Regions from separate parts of the Kumtagia sp. genome, predicted to be linked through region 3. Evidence: predicted binding sites of a transcription regulator. Region 3 holds the regulator's gene; each other region holds the start of a gene.
What was found. Region 3 encodes LexA, which represses DNA repair genes until DNA is damaged. Its sites were predicted from a motif close to TGTTCNNNNTGTGTTCNG; they were not measured.
Positions count from the first base shown of each region.

Region 1: a site for LexA is predicted at 4,144-4,161, ahead of AC5JDC_RS12295 (ATP-dependent helicase). Genes of this name have one in related genera too.
Region 2: a site for LexA is predicted at 3,849-3,866, ahead of AC5JDC_RS03410 (ImuA family protein). Genes of this name have one in related genera too.

Region 1 covers NZ_JCACER010000029.1:4,894-11,638, forward strand. The annotation lists gene AC5JDC_RS12280 (HXXEE domain-containing protein) at 47-748, shown strand; gene msrA (peptide-methionine (S)-S-oxide reductase MsrA) at 756-1,271, opposite strand; gene AC5JDC_RS12290 (glucose/quinate/shikimate family membrane-bound PQQ-dependent dehydrogenase) at 1,673-3,991, opposite strand; gene AC5JDC_RS12295 (ATP-dependent helicase) at 4,202-6,745, shown strand, end outside.
Region 2 covers NZ_JCACER010000008.1:87,970-94,714, reverse strand. The annotation lists gene AC5JDC_RS03430 (ABC transporter permease) at 1-534, opposite strand, end outside; gene AC5JDC_RS03425 (ABC transporter substrate-binding protein) at 596-2,209, opposite strand; gene cysQ (3'(2'),5'-bisphosphate nucleotidase CysQ) at 2,343-3,176, opposite strand; gene AC5JDC_RS03415 (metallopeptidase family protein) at 3,286-3,708, opposite strand; gene AC5JDC_RS03410 (ImuA family protein) at 3,890-4,855, shown strand; gene AC5JDC_RS03405 (Y-family DNA polymerase) at 4,737-6,239, shown strand; gene AC5JDC_RS03400 (error-prone DNA polymerase) at 6,236-6,745, shown strand, end outside.
Region 3 covers NZ_JCACER010000096.1:34,401-41,145, forward strand. The annotation lists gene gltX (glutamate--tRNA ligase) at 1-1,351, opposite strand, end outside; gene AC5JDC_RS24400 (ComEC/Rec2 family competence protein) at 1,496-4,159, shown strand; gene lexA (transcriptional repressor LexA) at 4,178-4,897, opposite strand; gene AC5JDC_RS24410 (BA14K family protein) at 5,088-5,522, opposite strand; tRNA gene AC5JDC_RS24415 (tRNA-Asn) at 5,621-5,695, opposite strand; gene AC5JDC_RS24420 (hypothetical protein) at 5,877-6,146, shown strand; tRNA gene AC5JDC_RS24425 (tRNA-Cys) at 6,454-6,527, shown strand; gene AC5JDC_RS24430 (protein-L-isoaspartate O-methyltransferase family protein) at 6,611-6,745, shown strand, end outside.

The DNA.
Region 1 (6,745 bases), on a different contig from region 3:
GCGCGCCGGACTGGCGGAGGCGCTGCGCGGCTTCTAAGCTCGCCCGATGCCTTCGTTCTCGCATCTCTGGCCATGGATCGGACTCGGCTTCGCGGCTGCGGTGCTCGCCGGTCTGCTGTTCGGCGAGCTGCGCGGCGACCGCACGATGCCGCGCAGCCGCGACATGGTGTGGCTCGCCTGGGCGGCCACCGCGGCCTATCTGCTGCACCAATTCGAGGAGCATGGCATCGACGCGGAAGGCCAGCCCTATGCCTTCCGCGCGATGATGTGCGAAACATTCGGCTCTGCCGACGCGGCCGCCTGCCCGGTCCCAGAGGCCTTCATCACGGCAGTCAACATCCCGCTGGTATGGCTGGCGGGCCCGATCTCGGCCCTGCTCGGACGCCGCTGGCCGGCGATCGCGCTCAGCTTCTTCGGCGTGGTGTCGGTCAACGCGGTCGCGCATATCGGGCCGGCGCTGGCGAACGGCAGCTACAATCCCGGCCTCGTCACCTCGATCCTGCTGTTCCTGCCGCTGTCGCTCCGGGCCTTCTGGATCGCCCTGCGGCGGCCGGACCTGGGAGTGCCCGCCGTCGCCGCGACCGTGCTCGCCGGCATCCTGATCCACGCCGTGCTCATGCTCTCGCTGAAAGCCTATCTGGCCGGCTGGATCGGCGAACCCGTCCTGATCGCGATCCAGATCGTCAATCCGGCGATCCCGATGCTGCTGCTTGCGGCGTTGACCTTGCGCCGGTCGGCTCGGGTCTGAGAACCCCTCACGCGCTCTTCCGCTCCTCCCGCCTCGGCAGCTTCCAGTTCGGCCGCGGAAAGTGGCAGGTGTAGCCGTTGGGGTAGCGCTCCAGGTAATCCTGGTGCTCCGGCTCGGCCTCCCAGAAGGCGCCGGCCGGCGTGACCTCGGTCACCACCCTGCCCGGCCACAGGCCGGAGGCGTCGACGTCGGCGATGGTGTCTTCCGCCACGCGCTTCTGCTCGTCGCCGATATAAAAGATCGCCGAGCGGTAGCTGGTGCCGACGTCGTTGCCCTGCCGGTCGCGGGTGCTCGGGTCGTGGATCTGGAAGAAGAATTCGAGCAGGTCGCGGTAGCCGATTTTTTCGGGATCGAACACGATCTCGATCGCCTCGGCATGGCTGCCGTGGTTGCGGTAGGTGGCGTTCGGCACGTCGCCGCCGGAATAGCCGACGCGGGTGGAGATCACGCCGGGCAGGCGGCGGATCAGATCCTGCATGCCCCAGAAACAGCCGCCGGCAAGCACTGCGCGTTCGGTTGCCATGGTGGTGTCCTCGCTTCTCGGATTGGATGCGCCTGATATAGGGATTTCGCAGCGTTTTGTTAGCGGCGGCCTCCTGCCTTGATCACGTCCGCGCCAGATTACCCCCACCCCTAACCCCTCCCCACAAGGGGGAGGGGGACCGCCTGGCTCTCCGCCAGGCACAATCGTCGACGGTTTCGCGTTGCACGACGGCCGCAAGGTCCCCCTCCCCCTTGTGGGGAGGGGTTAGGGGTGGGGGTGCGGGCCGAGCAGCATTCGCTGAAATCCGATACGCGATAACCCTCCCCCCTTGCGGGGAAGGGCCAGGGGTGGGGGTAACTCGATATACGATACCCTGCCCGCAAGGGGGAAGCGTTGAGGGCGCGAACGACATCGCAAGGCCACAACGCTCGGATCGCCCCTCACCGCGGCAGCGTATAGGCAATCACATAATCCCCCGCCCTGGTGCCGATCGAGCCGTGGCCGCCGGCCACCATGACGACGAACTGGCGCCCGTCGGAGGCTTCGAAGGTCATCGGCGTCGACTGGCCGCCGGCAGGCAGGCGCGCCTCCCAGAGCTGCCGCCCGGTGGTCAGGTCGTAGGCGCGCAGATAGTCGTCGACGGCCGCGCCCAGAAACACCACGCCGCCGGCCGTGATCATCGGCCCGCCGATGCCGGGCACGCCGACCTTGAACGGCAGCGGCAGCGGGGTCATGTCGCGCACCGTGCCGTTGCGGTGCCGGTAGGCGATTTTTCCCGTCCTCAGATCGGCGCCGGCGACGAAACCCCAGGGCGGCGCCTGGCAGGGGATGCCGAGCGGCGACAGGAACGGTCCCATGACCACGGCATAAGGCGCGCCCTCGTTGCGGTTCAGCCCCTGCTCGCTGCCGCGCCCCTCGTCCGGCGGCGGCACTTCCGCGCGGGGGACGAGCTCGGACTTGAAGGCAAGATAGGTCGGCATGCCGAACATCACCTGCCGCACCGGGTCGACCGCCACGCCGCCCCAGTTGAAGGTGCCGAAATTGCCGGGGAAGACCAGCGTGCCCTGCACCGAGGGCGGCGTATAGCGGCCCTCGTAGCGCAGCCGGCGCAGCTCGATGCGGCAGGCGAGCTGGTCGAACATGGTGACGCCCCACATGTCCGCGCCGGTGAGCGGCGGCGGCATGAAGGTGAGGTCCGAGACCGGCTGTGTCGGCGCGGTAAAGTCGCCTTCGATGGCGCCGCCCGGCGCCGGCACCTCGTTGACGGGGATGATCGGCTCGCCGCTGCGCCGGTCGAGCACGTAGATGTCGCCCTGCTTGGTCGGCCCGACCAGCGCCGGCATCACGCCGTTCGCCGTGGTGATGTCGATCAGGCTCGGCTGCGCCGGCACGTCCATGTCCCACAGGTCGTGATGCACGGTCTGCCGCACCCAGCGCACCTGGCCGGTATCGAGGTCGAGCGCCGTGATCGACGACGAGTATTTTTCCACATGCTCGCTGCGGTTCATGCCGAGCTGGTCGGGCGTCTGGTTGCCGAGCGGGATGTAGACCAGCCCCAGCGCCTCGTCGGCGCTTGCCGTCGACCACATGTTGGGCGAGTTGTGGGTATAGGTCTCGCCCGGCCCGAGCGGCGTCGTGCGGTCCGGGTTGCCGGAATCCCAGGCCCACACGATCGCCCCGGTGACGGCGTCGTAGGCGCGGATGACGCCGGACGGTTCTTCCGTCGAATAATTGTCGTTGACGGCGCCGCCGACGATGATCTTGCCGCCGGCGATCAGCGGCGCCGAGGTCGAATAATAATAGCCCGCCTTGTCGGCATAGGGCATGTTGGCGAGCAGGTTGAGCGTGCCGCCCTCGGCGAAGCTCGTGCAGATCTCGCCCGTCCCGGCATCCAGCGCGATCAGCCGCGCGTCCGAGGTCGGCAGGTAGACGCGCTCGGCGCATGGCTGGCCGGCCGGTGCACCCGCCACCGCGTGATAGGCGACGCCGCGGCAGGTCTGGTGCTGGCGGTCCTTCTCCAGCCCGACCCTGGGATCGAAGCGCCAGCGCTCCTTGCCGGTCTCCGCCTCGATGGCGATGGCCCAATTGTGCGGCGTGCAGATGTAGAGCAGCTCGCCGATTTTCAGCGGCGTCACCTGATAGGTCGTCTCGGTCACGTCGTCGGGGCCGCGCACGTCGCCGGTGCGATACGTCCAGGCGGGCTGCAGCGAGCCGACATTTTCCGGCGTGATCTGGGCGAGCGGCGAATAGCGCTGGCCGAAGGGGGTGCGGCCGTAGAAATGCCATTCGCCCGGCGGCATCGCGCCGCCGCCAAGATTGGGCGCGGCCGCGACCTGTTCAGTGGGCAGCGCGCCGGGGATGTCGTAGCGGTCGGTGGTCATCGCATAGCCGGCGACCACCAGCGCCGCCAGCACGGCTATGCCGAGCGCCGTGGCCCCGCCGGAGCCCGCAAGCCGGCGCCGCACCCAGGGGGTCAGCAGCCACAGGCCGATCAGCACGATGACGCCGCCGCGCGGGCCGAGCTGCCACCAGTCGAAGCCGACCTCCCAGATAGCCCAGGCGAGCGTGCCGACCAGAAGCAGCGCGTAGACCCATAGCGCCGTCTGGCGCCTGCGCACCAAAAGCAGCGCGGTGGCAAGAAAGCCGAGCGCGGCGACGACGTAGTACCAGCTGCCGCCGAGCACCGCGAGCCAGATGCCGCCGGCGCCGATGGCCAGACCGATGAGCGCCAGAACCAGAGCCGTGATGCCGATGACCAAGGGTCGCCTCCCTCTTGCCTGTCGCAGCCGCCGCGCCAGCGCAGTCTTCAACCTCCGGCAGCAGACTGTCAAACACTGGTTGATTCGCGAGAGCGGCACCGCCAACGCCAAGGAAATAATTCCTCGGCCTCGCGCCTTCTCCTCTTGCTTTTCGGTACAAAACGGAAACGCCGCTGGCCTTTCCCACCCGAATCACTACATTCGGTGGCGATGTCACCGGACGACCTGCCTTTCTTCGACGACGACGCGCCTGCCCCGCGCGGCGCGTCTGCGCACGCCCCGGCGCCCCCGCGCCCGGAAGGCGGCATCGCCGCGCGCGCCATGGCGGCCAGGGCCGGCCACAACAACCGGACGCCCGACTACCTCAACGGCCTGAACCCCGAGCAGCGGCTGGCGGTGGAGACCACCGAAGGCCCCGTGCTGGTGCTTGCCGGCGCCGGCACCGGCAAGACGCGCGTGCTCACCACCCGCATCGCCCACATCCTTGCCACCGGCCGCGCCTTCCCCAGCCAGATCCTCGCCGTCACCTTCACCAACAAGGCCGCGCGGGAAATGAAGCAGAGGGTGGGCCTGCTCGTCGGCGAGCAGGTCGAGGGCATGCCCTGGCTCGGCACCTTCCATTCGATCGGCGTAAAGATGCTGCGCCGCCATGCCGAGCTGGCCGGCCTGCGCTCCAGCTTCACCATTCTCGACACCGACGACCAGATCCGCCTCATCAAGCAGCTCATCCAGGCCGAGGGGCTGGACGACAAGCGCTGGCCGGCGCGCCAGTTCGCGCAGATGATCGACGGCTGGAAGAACAAGGGGCTGGGCCCCGCCGAGATCGCCGAGGGCGACGCCCGCGCCTTCGCCAACGGCAAGGGCCGCGCGCTCTACAAGGCCTATCAGGACCGCCTGCAGACGCTGAACGCCTGCGACTTCGGCGACCTTCTGTGCCACCCCATCCGCATCTTCCGCGCCCATCACGACGTGCTGGCGGAGTATCACCGGCGTTTCAGGTACATCCTCGTCGACGAGTACCAGGACACCAACACCGCGCAGTACATGTGGCTGCGGTTGCTGGCGCAGCGGCCCTCCTCGAAGGATGGGGTGCGGCCTGGCGGCCGCGATCTCTCCCCCCTTGAGGGGGAGATGGCCGGCAGGCCAGAGGGGGTACCCTCAGAAGGCACCGCCAGAACGTCGAGCACTGCCGGACGTACCCCCTCCGGCGGCTTCGCCGCCACCTCCCCCGCAAGGGGGGAGGGAAGAACCCCCGTCAACATCTGCTGCGTCGGCGACGACGACCAGTCGATCTATGGCTGGCGCGGCGCCGAGGTCGACAACATCCTGCGTTTCGAGAAGGATTTTCCCGGCGCCGCCGTCATCCGGCTGGAGCGCAACTACCGCTCCACCGCCCATATCCTCGGCGCCGCCTCCCACCTCATCGCCCACAATGAGGGCCGGCTCGGAAAGACCCTGTTCACCGAGCGCGAAAACCCCGAGGACGCCAGGGTCGCCGTGCACGCCGCCTGGGATTCGGAGGAGGAGGCGCGCGCCGTCGGCGAGGAGATCGAGCAGTACCAGCGCAAGGGCCATTTGCTCAACGACATGGCCATCCTGGTGCGCGCCTCCTTCCAGATGCGCGAGTTCGAGGACCGTTTCGTCACGCTGGGCTTGAACTACCGCGTCATCGGCGGCCCGCGCTTCTACGAGCGTCAGGAGATCCGCGACGCCATGGCCTATATGCGCGTCGTCGCCCAGCCGGCCGACGACCTCGCCTTCGAGCGCATCGCCAACGTGCCGAAGCGCGGGCTGGGCGAGGCCGCCATCCGCCAGGTGCACGACACGGCGCGCGCGCTCGGCGTGCCCATGCTGGCGGCCGCCGAAACCCTTGCCGAGAGCGACGAGCTGAAACCGAAGCCGCGCGCGGCGCTGCGCCAGCTCGCCGCCAACTTCCGCCGCTGGCAGGAGCTTCTGGAGACTACGCCGCACACCGAGCTGGCCGAGACGATCCTCGAAGAATCCGGCTACACCGAGATGTGGAAGAACGACCGCTCGGCCGAGGCGCCGGGCCGGCTCGAAAACCTCAAGGAGCTGATCCGCTCCATGGAGGAATACGAGTCGCTGCGCGCCTTCCTGGAGCATGTGGCGCTGGTCATGGACACCGAGCAGAACGCCGAGCTCGACGCCGTCTCCATCATGACGCTGCATTCGGCCAAGGGTCTGGAGTTCGAGACGGTCTTCCTGCCCGGCTGGGAGGAAGGCCTGTTCCCGCACCAGCGGGCCCTCGACGAGGGCGGCCGCTCGGCGCTGGAGGAAGAGCGCCGCCTCGCCTATGTCGGCCTCACCCGAGCCAAGCGCAACCTGCACCTGTGGTTCGTCTCCAACCGGCGCATCCACGGCCTGTGGCAGTCGACCATCCCCTCGCGCTTCCTCGACGAGCTGCCGGAGGCGCATGTCGAGGTGCAGCAGGCCGACACCTCCTATGGCGGCTACGGCTCGCCCTACGGCCGCTCCGGCGGCGGCTTTTCGGCCGGCCGCCAAAACCCCTACGGCGCCTCGCGCTTCGACAATCTCGGCGGCAACAGCGGCGGCTCGGGCGGCCAGCGCGGCGGCGACCAGGGCCGCTCCTTCTCCAACACCTACGCCACCCCCGGCTGGCAGCGGGCTCAAGCGAACCGCACCGAGGCGACGGACCGCAACTGGGGCTCGCGCTCCGGCCACCAGGTCGAGCGCATCGGCTATGGCGAGACCGATTCCGGCTACGGCGCCGGT
Region 2 (6,745 bases), on a different contig from region 3:
CTTGCCCGACGCGATGGTCTCGATGCCGCTCACCGGGAACCAGCGCAGTTGCACGGAAAACAGCACCGTCAGCACGAGGCCGAGCCAGAAACCGGGCACGGCATAGAGGGCGAGCGAGCCGATCGACAGCAGGCGGTCACGCAGACTGCCTGGTCGTGAGCCGGCAAGGATTCCGAGCAGCGACCCGAGTGAAAACGATAGCGCCGTGGCGCTGCCCATCAGCAGCAGCGTGTTGGGCAGCCGCTCCAGCACCACGTCGAGCACCGGCCGCGAAAAGGTGACGGAACGGCCGAGATCGAGCTGCGCGAGCGACCAGACATAGAGGCCGAAGCGGGCGAGCGGCGAGCGGTCGAGACCCCAGGCCTTTCTGAGCTCCTCGATCATGCCGGCATCGCCGCCGGTCGACGCGACATAGGCGTCCACCGCATCCCCCGGTGCTGCCTCGAGCAGGAAGAAGCCGCCGACAATGACGATCGCCAGGACCGCGACGGCGCCCACAAGGCGGCGCAGGATGACGGCGCGGACGCGGTTCATGAGGGCGCTCACCTCAGGAATTCAGCATCCGCGACGCCGGTATGCAAGCATTTGTCACAGATTACGCACCGAGCCAGGTGTCCGCCCAGTTGGAGACCACCCAGCGCGGATTGTTGGCGATGTTGCCGACCGATTCGTGCGCGACGCTGACGAAACCCCATTCGGCGACGTTGATCAGCGGCAGGTCCTCGGCGACGAGCTTCTGGAATTCGCGATAAAGGGCGATGCGGGCCTCCGGATCGATCGTCTCCGACGCTTTGGCGATGAGGGCGTCGATGGCCTCGTTCCTGTAGCCGCCCTGGTTGGAGAAGGGCACGCCGTCCGGCAAGCCGCTCTGCACGAGGATTGTGGTGGAGATCGCCGGATCGACGCGGAAGACCGGCGGGGCCACCGCAAGATCGAAGGCATGGTCGGTGTAGACGGCCTTCTGATGCGCCGCGGCGTCGTTGTTGACGATCTCGGCATCGATGCCGACCACGGCGAGCGCCTGGCGCAGATAGTCGCCGAACTGCCGCGTCTCGTTGAAATAGGGGGCCGGCAGCAGCTTCAGCGAGAAGCGCTTGCCGTCGCCGCCGCGCGGATAGCCGGCCTCTTCGAGCAGCGCATCGGCCCTGGCGGGATCGAAGGCGTAGAGCGGCACCTCGTCGGTATAGAAGGTCTTGCTGTTGAGCGGCACCGGGCCGGTCGAGGCGTTGGCGTAGCCGAGGAAGATGGTGTCGACGACGAACTTCCTGTCGATCGCATGGGCGATGGCTTGGCGGACCTTGCGGTCGGCGAGTTCTTTGCGGCGGTGGTTGATCTCGACGACGAGCTGATAGGTGAGATCCTCATAGCCGCGCGACACCACCTTGAGGCCGGGGACCTCGGCGATGCGGGCGAGGTCGGCGAGCGGCACGGCCGAGAAGGCGGCAAGATGAATCTCCTCCGCCTCGAGCGCGCCGGCGGCGGCGGCGCGATCGGGCAGGACGCGGTAGATGATCTCGTCGAGAAGCGGCAGGTCCTTGTCCCAATAGGACGCATACCGCTCCAGCCGGTAATATTCGCCAGGCTTGTGCTCGGCGAAGCGGAACGGGCCGGTGCCGATCGGCGCGGTGTTGGCCGGGTTGTCGGCGATCTCGCCCTGCTCGTAGACATGCTTCGGCAGCACGCTGGTCAGCGGCGGCAGGGCGTTGCGGATGAGCTGGAACGGCGTCGGCTTAGAGAAGCGGAAGACGGCGGTATGTTCGTCCGGCGTGTCCACCGCCTCCAAATCCTTGAAGACGACGCGGCCGAGATTCTGCAGCGGCTTCCATACGTTGAGCGCCGAGAAGGCGACATCGGCCGAGGTGAAGGGTTTTCCGTCGTGCCAGGTGACGCCCTCGCGCAGCCGGAAGGTGACGGACAATCCGTCGCCGGAACCTTCCCAACTCGTCGCCAGCCGCGGGACCAGACCGTCGGCGCCGTCAAAGGAGGCTTCGGCGAGCGGCTCCACCACCTTGCTCGCCACGAAGAACACGCCGTTGGAGGCGACCATCGCCGGGTTGAGGTTGCGCGGCTCCGAATCGGCGGCGACGATCAGGCGCCCACCTTTCTTCGGCGTCTCCTGCGCCCACAGATGGGCCGGCAAGGCGGTGGAGGCGAGCAGCGCGGCCGAGCCGGACAGCAGCGAACGTCTCGAGAGCGGGAAAAGGGGCATCGTGGCGGTCCTTGCTGGGCGGTTCGTCTGCGTCAATTAGCCAGAATAGCCCGGCCGCCCACAAGGGGCGAGAACGGAAATGTCGTTGAGGCAGCCGCGGCAGGAACGCGGTTGCGCAGCCGGGACGGCCCGATCAGCGGACAATGTGCCTGTCCGGCTCCAGCAACCGCCTTCCCGCAGCGTCACGCAGCATAAGGTCGCCGAGCGCCACGAAAGAGGGGTTGGCGAAATCGGCTTGGCCGGGTCGGTCGCGATTGCCATAGGTGAGCGGAACGCCGTCGGCGGTCATGGTCATGCCGCCGGCAGCCCGCAGGATGGCGTCGCCGGCGGCCGTGTCCCATTCCATGGTGCGGCCGAAACGCGGGTAGAGATCGGCCTCGCCGCAGGCGACCAGGCAGAATTTCAGCGACGAGCCGCGCGACACCAGCGCCTCGACGTCGAAGCGCTTCAGCCATTCGATGGTGTCCTCGGCGCAGTTGACGCGGCTGCCGACGACAGCCAGGCGCGTCGGCGCAGGGCGGGTGACGATGCGGCGCAGCGGCCCGGCAAGGCCGTGCTCGACGTCGGCACGCCAGGCCTCGTTGCCGGCGGCGGCGAAGACCAGGCCGAGCGCCGGCGCATGGATCATGCCCATGACCGGACGGCCGCCTTCGATCAGGGCGATGTTGACGGTGAACTCGCCGTTGCGCTGGATGAATTCGCGGGTGCCGTCCAGCGGGTCGACCAGGAAGAATCGTTCCGCCGTGCGCGGCACGCGACCGGCGGCGGCTTCCTCCTCGGCGACCACGGGAATGCCGGGGTATTCAGCCGCCAGTCCCTGCAGGATTATGGCCTCGGCGCGATGATCGGCTTCGGTAACCGGCGAGCCGTCGGTCTTGCGGCGGTGGCCGAACGCCCCGTCGGCATAGACCGCCATGATTTCGCGGCCGGCCGCGAGGCCGATGTCGATCAGGGTTTTTGGGGTCACGCGAGAGTGTCCGATCGGGTCCGTTGCTGTCTGCCGCTATAGCATTGCGCACCCGGAAATCCACGAGGATCGCATGTTGGTCGTGAAGCGGGCTTGGTCGAGTGATGAGCTATTCGACGCTTTCCTCGATCTTTTCCATGTCGTCGTCGGAAAGGCCGAAATGATGGCCGATCTCGTGGATCAGCACATGGTTGACGATCGAGCCCAGCGTCTCCTCGTTCTCGGCCCAATAATCGAGGATGGCGCGGCGGTAGAGCGTCACCCGGTTCGGACCTTCGCCGGTCGCCGGGTTCCAGCGTTCGGCGATGCCGCGGCCCTCGAACAGGCCGAGCAGGTCGAACGGCGTTTCCAGCGAGAGATCGTCCATGATCTCTTCGGTGGGGAATTCGGCGATCTGGATGATCACCTCGCCCGTCAGCTTGCGGAATTCTTGCGGAAGATGCGCATAGGCCTCCAGCGCCAGAAGCTCGAATTCCTCCATGGAGGGCGAAAGCTGGTCATGCCAGGCGCGGGTCTGATAGATGCGGGCCATTTCCTGTCCTTTCGGGCGCATATAGCCTTTTGGCCCGCGGGTTTCGAGGCTTTTGCGCGGGAACCGGAGAAAAGCGCCAGTCCAGAGGAATAAATTCTTGCAGAGTCTGCTTGACTCCCGGGAGGCGCTCTGGAATCTATTAGAACATAACAGGAACAATGTCGGTCGGAAGTTTATCGTCATGGCAGCGCATGCCGTGGCGCAGGATCTCGTTCGCACCCTGCGCCATCAAATCGCGAAGATCGAGGGACGTCTGGCCGAACGCCTCGACGAGCGGCAGGAGGCGGCTTCTCAGGAGCTGGATGCCACAGGCGGCAAGGACATGCTGCCCATCGGCGTGCAGCGCCTGGATGCGGCCCTCGGCGGCGGACTTCCCGCCAGCGGCCTCGCCGAAATCCACGGCCATGCCAGCCGCGATGCCGGCGCGGCCGCCGGTTTCGCGCTGGCGCTCGTGCGCCTTCTGGCGCGGGAGAAGGGCGTCCGGCCCCTGCTGTGGGTCGGCACGGCGGACATCTTCCGGGAGGCGGGCCGGCCCTATGCGCCGGGGCTGGCCGCACGTTTCGGCCTGTCGCCGGAAAACCTTCTCGTCGCCGAAGCCGAAAAGCTCACCGACGTGCTGTGGATCGCCGAAGAGGCCGCGCGTCTCGATGCCTTCCAGGCCGTCCTGCTCGAAATCCGCGGCAATCCGCCGGTGCTCGACCTCACCGCGACGCGGCGCCTGCACCGGCGCGCCCTGCTTGCCGGGCTGCCGCTCTTCCTCGTCCGCGCCGCCGGCGAACCGGAACCGACGGCGGCACCGCTGCGCCTCACCGTCGCGGCGGCGCCGGCGGCACCGCGGCTTACCCTGGCGGGCCCTCTCGCCGGCTCGATCGGCCCGCCGGCCTTCCGGGTGACGATCGGCAAGAGCCGGACCGCAATTCACGCCGCCTTCACCCTGGAGTGGATCGATGATGCCTTTCGCGAAAGACGGAAGCATTCCGCAACGGATACTGTCCCTGTGGTTCCCCTACCTCCCCGCGGACCGGCTGTTGCGGCAGCGGCTGGGAAAGGCCTGGCGGGCGCAGGGGCATGGCGGGACGCAGCCGCTGGTGTTCAGCCGGCTGGAGAGCAATACGCGGCGCATCGCCGCCTTCGACGCACGGGCTAGGGAGCTGAAGCTCAGGATCGGCATGGGCATCGCCGAGGCGCGCGCCATCCATCCGGCGATCGAGGTCGTCGAGGCGGATGGCACGGCCGACCGGCGGCTGCTCGAAAGCCTTGCCGATTGGTGCGACCGCTACACCCCGCTGGTGGCGCTCGACGACGAGGACGGGCTGTTCCTCGACATCACCGGCTGCGCGCATCTGTTCGGCGGCGAGCGCGCCATGCTGGACGACCTGCTCGGCCGCTTCTTCCATCAGGGTTTCGACGTGCGCGCCGGCCTTGCCTCGACGGCCGGGGCTGCCTGGGCGGCGGCGCGCTTCGGCGGCGCCACGGTGGTCGGGCCCGGCGAGGAGGAGGACCTGCTGGCGCCCTTGCCGCTGGCGGCGCTGCGGCTGGAACCGGAGACGCGCGCCCTTCTCGAAAGCGTCGGGCTGCGCACCTCGGGCGCCATCATGGCCGCGCCGCGGGCGCCGCTGGTGCGCCGGTTCGGCAGAAAGGTGGTGCTGAGGCTCGACCAGGCGCTGGGGCGGGTGCAGGAAACCATCTCGCCGCGGCTGCCGGTTCCATCGCTCTCGGCCGAGCGGCCGCTCGCCGAGCCGATCGGCCTGCTGGACGACATCGAGATGATGGTGGCGCTGCTGGCAAGGCAGTTGAAGAGGGATCTGGAGCGGCGCGGCGAAGGCGCCGAGCGGCTGCAGCTGCATCTGTTCCGGGTCGACGGGGCCGTGAGCCGGATCATGGTGGGCAGTTCGCGCCCGCTGCGCGAACCCGGGCTGATCCAGAGACTCTTCCACGAAAAATTGACTGCGCTCGCAACGGACATCGACGCGGGTTTCGGTTTCGACCTGATCAGGCTGTGCGTGCTGGCGGCGGCACGCCTCGATCCCGCACAGGCCGATCTCGACGGGACCATGGCGGACGCCGCCGGCGACATCGCGCTTTTCGCCGACCGGGTGCGCGTCAGGCTCGGCGACGAGGCCATCCGCAGGCCGCGCCTCGTGGAAAGCCATCTTCCGGAGCGGGCAGCGGCGGCAGTTCCCTTCTCCAGCCTGCCCGATGATGCAAGAACGGCGATCCGTCAGCCGGCTGTCGGAAAGGAGCGCCCGCTCCGCGTCTTCGACCAGCCCGAACATGTCGAGATCACCGCTGCCGAGGTGCCGGAGGGACCGCCGCTGCGGTTCCGCTGGCGACGGGTGTCCTATCGCGTGGTGCGCGCGGAGGGACCGGAGCGCATCGCGCCGGAATGGTGGCGCGAGGCGGAGAAAAGCGAGACGCGCGACTATTTCCGCATCGAGGACGAGGAGGGCCGCCGCTACTGGCTCTATCGGCAGGGTCTTTACGGTGCGACGACAGCGCCGCGCTGGTTCATGCAGGGGATCTTCGCATGAGCACGCAGCCTGCAAGGTCTCATCAGCCGGCTTCGCCGCATTATGTCGAGTTCGGCGTGCAGTCGAATTTTTCCTTTCTGCGCGGCGCGTCCAGCCCGGAGGAGCTGGTGGTCGCGGCCTGCGCTCTCGGCCACGCCGGCATGGGGCTTGCCGACCGCAACTCCGTCGCCGGCGTGGTCCGCGCCTGGAGCCGGTCGAAACTTATCAAGCTGTCGGAAGAGGACGAACCGGTTTCACTGGCTTATCATCCCGGCTGCCGGCTGGTTTTCGGGGACGGCACGCCGGACATCCTTGCCTATCCGCAGGATCGGGAGGGTTGGGGACATCTCTGCCGCCTACTCACCCAGGCGAACATGCGCAAGGAAAATCCGAAAGGCGCGACGCTCCTCGAACTGGGCGATCTGCTCGAATGGGGCGACCGGATGTCACTTGCCGTGCTGCCCGACCTGTCGCCCGCAGCCGATGATCCGCTTGCGCTGCTTCGCCGGCTCAAGGCGCGCTTCGCC
Region 3 (6,745 bases):
GCGAGGTGCTGCGACCGGTCAGCGCGGCGCGCAAGGGCTGCGCCACTTGGCCGAGCTTCACGCCCTGCGCGGTCGCGAATTCGCGGATGGCCGCCTCCGTCGACTGCGCCGTCCAGTCGCCGGCGACGCCCGTGAGCGCGGCCCAGGCGCCGGCCAGCACCGTGCGCGGGCGCTCGCCGAGCAGCGCCACCGCCTTTTCGTCCATTGCCAGCGGCCGCTGCGCGAACAGGTAAGTAGCGCTGTCCGCCAGTTCGACCAGCGTCTTGGCGCGCTCCTTCAATCCCGGCATTGCCGCCAGCAGCTTTGCCTTCTGCGTTTCGTCGATCCCGGCCGCGAGCGGGCCCGAGGTCGCCAGATGGGGCAGGGTGGCGACCAGTGCCCCGGTCAGCTCCGCGTCATCCATCCGGCGCATATAGAGGCCGTTCAGCGCCTCCAGCTTCTGGAAGTCGAAGCGCGCCGCACCGCGGTTGACGTCCTCGATCTCGAACCAGCGGACCATGTCGCCGATCGACATGACCTCGTCGTCGCCATGGCTCCAGCCGAGCCGCGCCAGGTAATTGAGCAGCGCCGCAGGCAGGTAGCCCATGGCGCGGTATGCCTCGACGCCGAGGGCGCCGTGCCGCTTCGACAGTTTTGCGCCGTCGGCCCCATGGATCAGCGGGATATGCGCCATGACCGGTACCTCCCAGCCCATGGCGTCGTAGATGACCGTCTGGCGGGCGGCGTTGGTCAGGTGGTCGTCGCCGCGGATGATGTGGGTGACGCCCATGTCGTGATCGTCGACCACCACGGCATGCATATAGGTCGGCACGCCGTCGGAGCGCAAGATGATGAAGTCGTCGAGATCCTTGTTGGGAAAGCGCACATCGCCCTGCACCCGGTCGCGCACGACAGTCTCGCCGTCGCGCGGCGCCTTGATGCGGATCGCCCCCTTGACGCCGGCAGGCGCCTCCGAGGAATCGGCGTCGCGCCAGCGGCCCTCATAACGCGGCGGCCGGCCCTCGGCGCGCGCCTTCTCGCGCATGGCCTCCAGCTCGGCCGGCGTCTCGTAGGCGTAATAGGCCTTGCCCTTGGCCACCAGCTCCTCGGCCACCTCGCGGTGGCGCTGCGCGCGGCCGAATTGCGAGATCGGCTCGCCCTCCCAGGTGAGGCCGAGCCAGGTCAGCCCGTCGAGGATCGCCGCCGTCGCCGACTCCGTCGAGCGCTCGCGGTCGGTGTCCTCGATCCTGAGCAGCATCGTGCCGCCGGTGTGGCGGGCATAGAGCCAGTTGAACAGCGCCGTGCGGGCTCCGCCGATATGCAGATAGCCGGTGGGCGAGGGGGCGAAACGGGTGACGACGGGCTTGGACATCGGCCTCTCGGCAATGCGCTGCCGCCGCCCGGCAGTCCCGTGCGGCGGATGCGTGGAAATCGGTCGGCGTTCATGTAGCATAGAAGGTCGGGGGCGCAAGGCCGGAGAAAGCCGGCAGGCTTACCTTGGCGCCGGGGTGGAGCCATGGCGGACACATCCGGGGGCGACTGGGACGAGCGGCTTCTGCTGCGCGGCGCAAGCCAGCCGCCGCAGGAGGTGGCCGCGGTCGCACCTTTTCCGCGCCTTCCCGTCAACTCGCGGCCGACCGGACGACCATTCCTCATCATCGCCGGTAAGGCACGGACGGCGCTTCCGATGGCATTCCATGCCGCGGAATCGGCCGCCACGCTCGAGGTCGAACGAGGAACCCTCTTTCTGCTCGTGCCCGTCTTCCTCGCCGTTGGTGCGCTCCTCTATTTCCAGATTCCCTTTGAGCCCGACGGCCGCCTTTTGCTGGCCGCGACGGCGACCTTGATCGCGGCGATGACGTTCGGCCCTCGTGCCGCCGCATGGCGGCTGCCCGTCCTTGCGGTGCTGCTGGTCTGCCTCGGCGCGCTGTTGGGAAAGGTAGAGACCTGGCGCGCCGGGACGGCCATGCTCGGTGGCGAAGTCGCCACGCGCGTCAATGGCTATGTGACTGGTCTCGACCGGCTGGCCAATGGCCGGGTGCGCCTGACGATCGACGTCGCGTCGACCGAGCGCCCGCAGTTGCGCTACGCGCCGCAGCGTATCCGCGCCACGGCGCGCAAGCTGCCCGAAGGTGTCGCGGTGGGCTCGACGGTGAGCGGCCTGGTGCGGCTGCGCCCGCCGTCGGGACCGGTGCGGCCCGGCAGCTACGACTTCTCCTTCGAAAGCTATTTCGACGGGATCGGCGCGAGCGGCTTCTTCATGAGCGGGCCGGAGCTTGTCTCCCCGCGGACCGCGAGCCTGGCCGGGCGGTTCACGGCAGCGCTGGAGAACATCCGCAACCGGATTGCCGAACGAGTCCGCCAGCGGGTCGCGGGGGCGGAAGGGGAGATTGCCGCGGCGCTGATGGTCGGCGTGCGCGCCGGCATCCCGGACGAGACCAGCGAGGCGCTGCGGCGCACCGGGCTCTATCATGTGATTTCGATCTCAGGCCTGCACATGGCGCTGGTCGCCGGCGTCGTCATCGGGGCGCTGCGCGCGGGGATGGCCCTGTTTCCGGGATTCGCGTCGCGGCGGCCGGTGAAGAAATACGCCGCCGCGGGCGGCCTGGCGGCGGTCGCCGGCTACCTCGCCATCTCCGGCGGCGAGGTCGCGGCGCAGCGCAGCTTCCTGATGCTGGCTGTGATGCTCGTGGCCGTGCTGTGCGACCGCGCGGCGCTGACCATGCGCAATCTCGCCATCTCTGCGATCATCGTGCTCGTGCTCACGCCGCACGAAGTGGTCGGCCCGAGCTTCCAGATGTCCTTCGCCGCGACCGCGGCGCTGGTCGCTGCCTATGCTTGGTGGAGCGAGCGGCGCAACGCGGAGGCGGGGACCATGTCGGCGCAGCGATCGTTCGCGGCCATGGCGCTGCGCCGGACCGTCGGGATAGCCGTCGGGCTGTTCGTTACCTCGCTGGTCGCCGGCCTCGCCACCACGGCCTACGGCGCCTACCACTTCCAGCGCATCGCCCCGCTCAGCCTCGGCGCCAACCTGGTGGCCATGCCGATCGTCTCGGTGGTGGTGATGCCGGCGGCGGTCCTTGCCGCCGCGGCGATGCCGTTCGGATTGGACGGACCTTTCCTCGATCTGATGGGCAAGGGGATTTCCGCGATGGTGGCGGTGGCCGAGTGGTTTTCACGGCGCTCGCCGGTGGATGCGGTCGGCCTGATCTCGGTTGGTTCCGTGCTGCTGCTGACGCTCGCCCTGGTGATTGCCACGGTCGCCACCACATGGCTGAGGCTGGCGGCACTTCCCTTCGCCCTTGCCGGCCTGCTGACGCTCGACAATGTCGGCCCGCCGGATGTCCTGGTTTCCGAGGACGGCGCCCTGGTCGGACTGCTCGACGCGCAAGACGGGCTTGCCGTCAACCGAACGCGCGCCAACGCGTTCACTGCCCAGAACTGGCAGCGGGCTCTCGAGGGAAGGGCGGTGCACAAACCACAACGCATCGTCGAGCGGCCTGGGCCGACCGCCGACAAGCGCGAGACCGGCGGAAACCGGCCACGGCAGGGCGACCCGATCGACGATGTCCCGCCGGCCGCCGCACGGAACGAAAAAACGGCCGGAAGCGAGACGGACGGGCCAACCCTCGAATCGATCGCGCTTGCCGCCCGCGACGGCGGCGGCTTCCTGTGCGGGCCTGCCGGTTGCGCCGCGCGCCTTATGTCGGGGGCGGTCGTCGTCCACACCGCAGATGCGGAGGAGGCCCGGCGCGCCTGCGCCTTCGCTGCCGTCATCGTGCTCGACGACGCGGCCGTTCCGCTGAAATGCGCCGATGAAAGACTTGCGGTGGTGACGAGGCGCGACCTTGCGCGCTCGGGGAGCGCCGCCGTTTTTCTCACGCCCGGCGCGGGACCGCCGCAAATCGACTTCGCCATCGGCCTGCCGGAGCGGCCATGGCACGGCCATCGCGTCTTCTCACGCGAAGCACGCGGGCTGCCGCCCTATCGCCGGGGCAAGCAGGGCAAGCCGCAGGACCCACTGGCACCCGCCGGAACGGACGTGCCTGCGAGGGCAGCAACGGATAGCCGAGCTGCCACTGCCGACAGCGATGGCGTGGACCGCGTCCCGATCGTTCCCGATTCCTCGCCCAAACCGTCGTCCGGTGCCGATGCCGGGGAGACCTCCGGCCGGCCCTGAGGTCCGCCCGCCGAAAAATCAGTAACGCCGGATCAGGCCGACCAGCTTGCCCTGGACCCGTACGCGGTCCGGCCCGTAGATGCGCGTCTCATAGGCGGGGTTGGCCGCCTCCAGCGCAATGGAGGCGCCCTTGCGGCGGAAACGCTTCAGCGTCGCCTCCTCGTCGTCGACCAGCGCCACCACGATCTCGCCGGGGTTGGCGGTGTTGGCATTGCGGATGATCACCGTGTCGCCGTCGAGGATGCCGGCCTCGATCATCGAGTCGCCCTTGACCTCCAGCGCATAGTGCTCGCCGCCCGACAGCATTTCCGGAGGGATCATGATGGAATGCGTGCGATGCTGGATGGCGTCGATCGGCACGCCGGCGGCGATGCGGCCCATGACCGGGACGGAGACGCCGGGGCCGGCCTCGTCGTCGTTGCTGGCGACGGGCGCCCGCGCCGGCTCGGCGGGACGCTTGCCGAGGCTGCCTTCGATGACGCTGGGCGAGAATTTTCGCGCGGGAGCGAGCCCTGGCGCGATCGTATCGGGCAGGCGGATCACCTCCAGCGCGCGAGCCCGGTTGGGCAGGCGGCGAATGAAGCCGCGCTCCTCGAGCGCGGTGATCAGACGGTGGATGCCGGATTTCGACGCCAGGTCGAGCGCCTCCTTCATCTCGTCGAAGGAGGGAGGAATGCCGGACTCCTTCAGCCTCTCATGGATGAAGAGCAGGAGTTCGTATTGCTTGCGCGTCAGCATCTTGGCCCCATCCGGAATCGCGTCAAAACAAAACCAGAACAAACACTATCTGTTCCATTTGTGTTCCGCAACCGCTAAATGTCGGGTTAACGGACCGCGACAGGGGCACGATGGCTGAAAAATATTATGTTTCGGCGTCTTGTCGGTGCCTACACCGCACGGCAAGCAGAAAGCGTGGTAAAACGCCCCATTACTTCCGGCAAAGACGGCGGGGGCCGTCGAAAGGCTGGAACGTGCAGTCGGACGGCGTGAAGCTGCGATAGGCCCTGGCGCAGGCAACGACGTTGCAATCGGGGCGGGCCGGCGTCCCGGCAACCGAGGACGTGGTGATCCCGTCGATGCCGGCACTGTCTTGCGGCGGCGGAGGGACCGAAACCATCGACGCCAAATGCAACCGTCCGGCCGGCTGGCTGTCGAACACCCCGATGCTGGCCGCATAAAGCGCCAACGCCGTGGCTGCTACGACAGTCGCCAGGGAGAATACGACGGCTCCGCCGATCTCCGGTCCATCGTTCTGTGACCTTCGGTAACGCACCTGCGACCAACTGTCATCGGCACGCGGCAGTTCCACCGCTCGTAAACAATTGATGCCGTCGCGTGACCCGGGAGCGGACCGATGGGCCATCGGCCAGAAATCCCGGAAATGGGGCATCTTTCCGGGCGAGCGATCAATGCCAGCCGGGATGGCATTTCCATGCGGGCCGTATCGATTTTCGGAAGGAGTGGCTCCCCGGGCCGGATTCGAACCAGCGACCAACCGGTTAACAGCCGGTTGCTCTACCGCTGAGCTACCGGGGAACAGGTGCTCGTTCAGCAACGCGGCTGGCTATAGCAAACCCGTTTCGGCTTTGCAAAGCGCCGTTGGGCATTTTTTTGATCGATTTGCTGTCCTATGTGAACGGCGGAGCACGCGGAATCGGGGAATGCGGCTGGCGGAGGCCGTCGCGACCGAAGACTGCGACGCAAAACGAGACGGTCGATGGACGGAAAACCGCAGCACAAGGAAAGGCACCGGCAGGCGCATCGGACGATCTCCGTTTTTGGTCGCGAGCTACGCATGCCGAAGTCGCGCCCCTTGCGGATCGCGATCGGCGTCCTGCTCATCGTCGGCGGCGTGCTCGGCTTCCTGCCGATACTGGGCTTCTGGATGGTCCCGCTCGGGCTGCTGGTGCTTTCCTACGAGTTCGCCTCCGTGCGCCGTGTGCGTCGCCGTGGTGCGGTCTGGTGGGGGCGGCGGCGACGGCCTTGAGCGGAATTCCGACAGAGCCTGACCCGGCACGGGCTCGAATCACCGCGACGGTCGCGGGTCACGGTCGGCCGGCGCGGTTTCCTTGCCCAGCCGGCGACCCGGTCACGCCCTCTCAAGCCGCTGCTCGGGAGGGCTTTCCCGGACGAATCCAGCGGCGGATGCGGATTTAATCAGGTGATGCGAAAAAAACACGTCGGCCACCCCGTTTCGCGGAATGATGTGAAAGGGACGCTTTCCCTGCAGCGCTGTCACTTGACCCGGCCCGGTCGGTTAACCTATTGAGCAGGCACAGAACGCATGGCGGTCTGGCCTCGTGGCGGAGTGGTTACGCAGAGGACTGCAAATCCTTGCACCCCGGTTCGATTCCGGGCGAGGCCTCCATCGCTTTCGGCGCCCCGCCTGCGTCGACGCCGTGCGTTTCGATGAATATGCGCCCCGCGGCGCTAGGAACGGACCGGTTCGACATGGAAGCAGACTACGCCCAGCGCCGGATACGGATGGTCGACGGCCAGCTGCGCACAACCGACGTGAACAACCAGGCGCTGCTCGCCGCCATGCTCACGGTGCCGCGCGAGGAGTTTCTCGACAAAGCCAAGCGC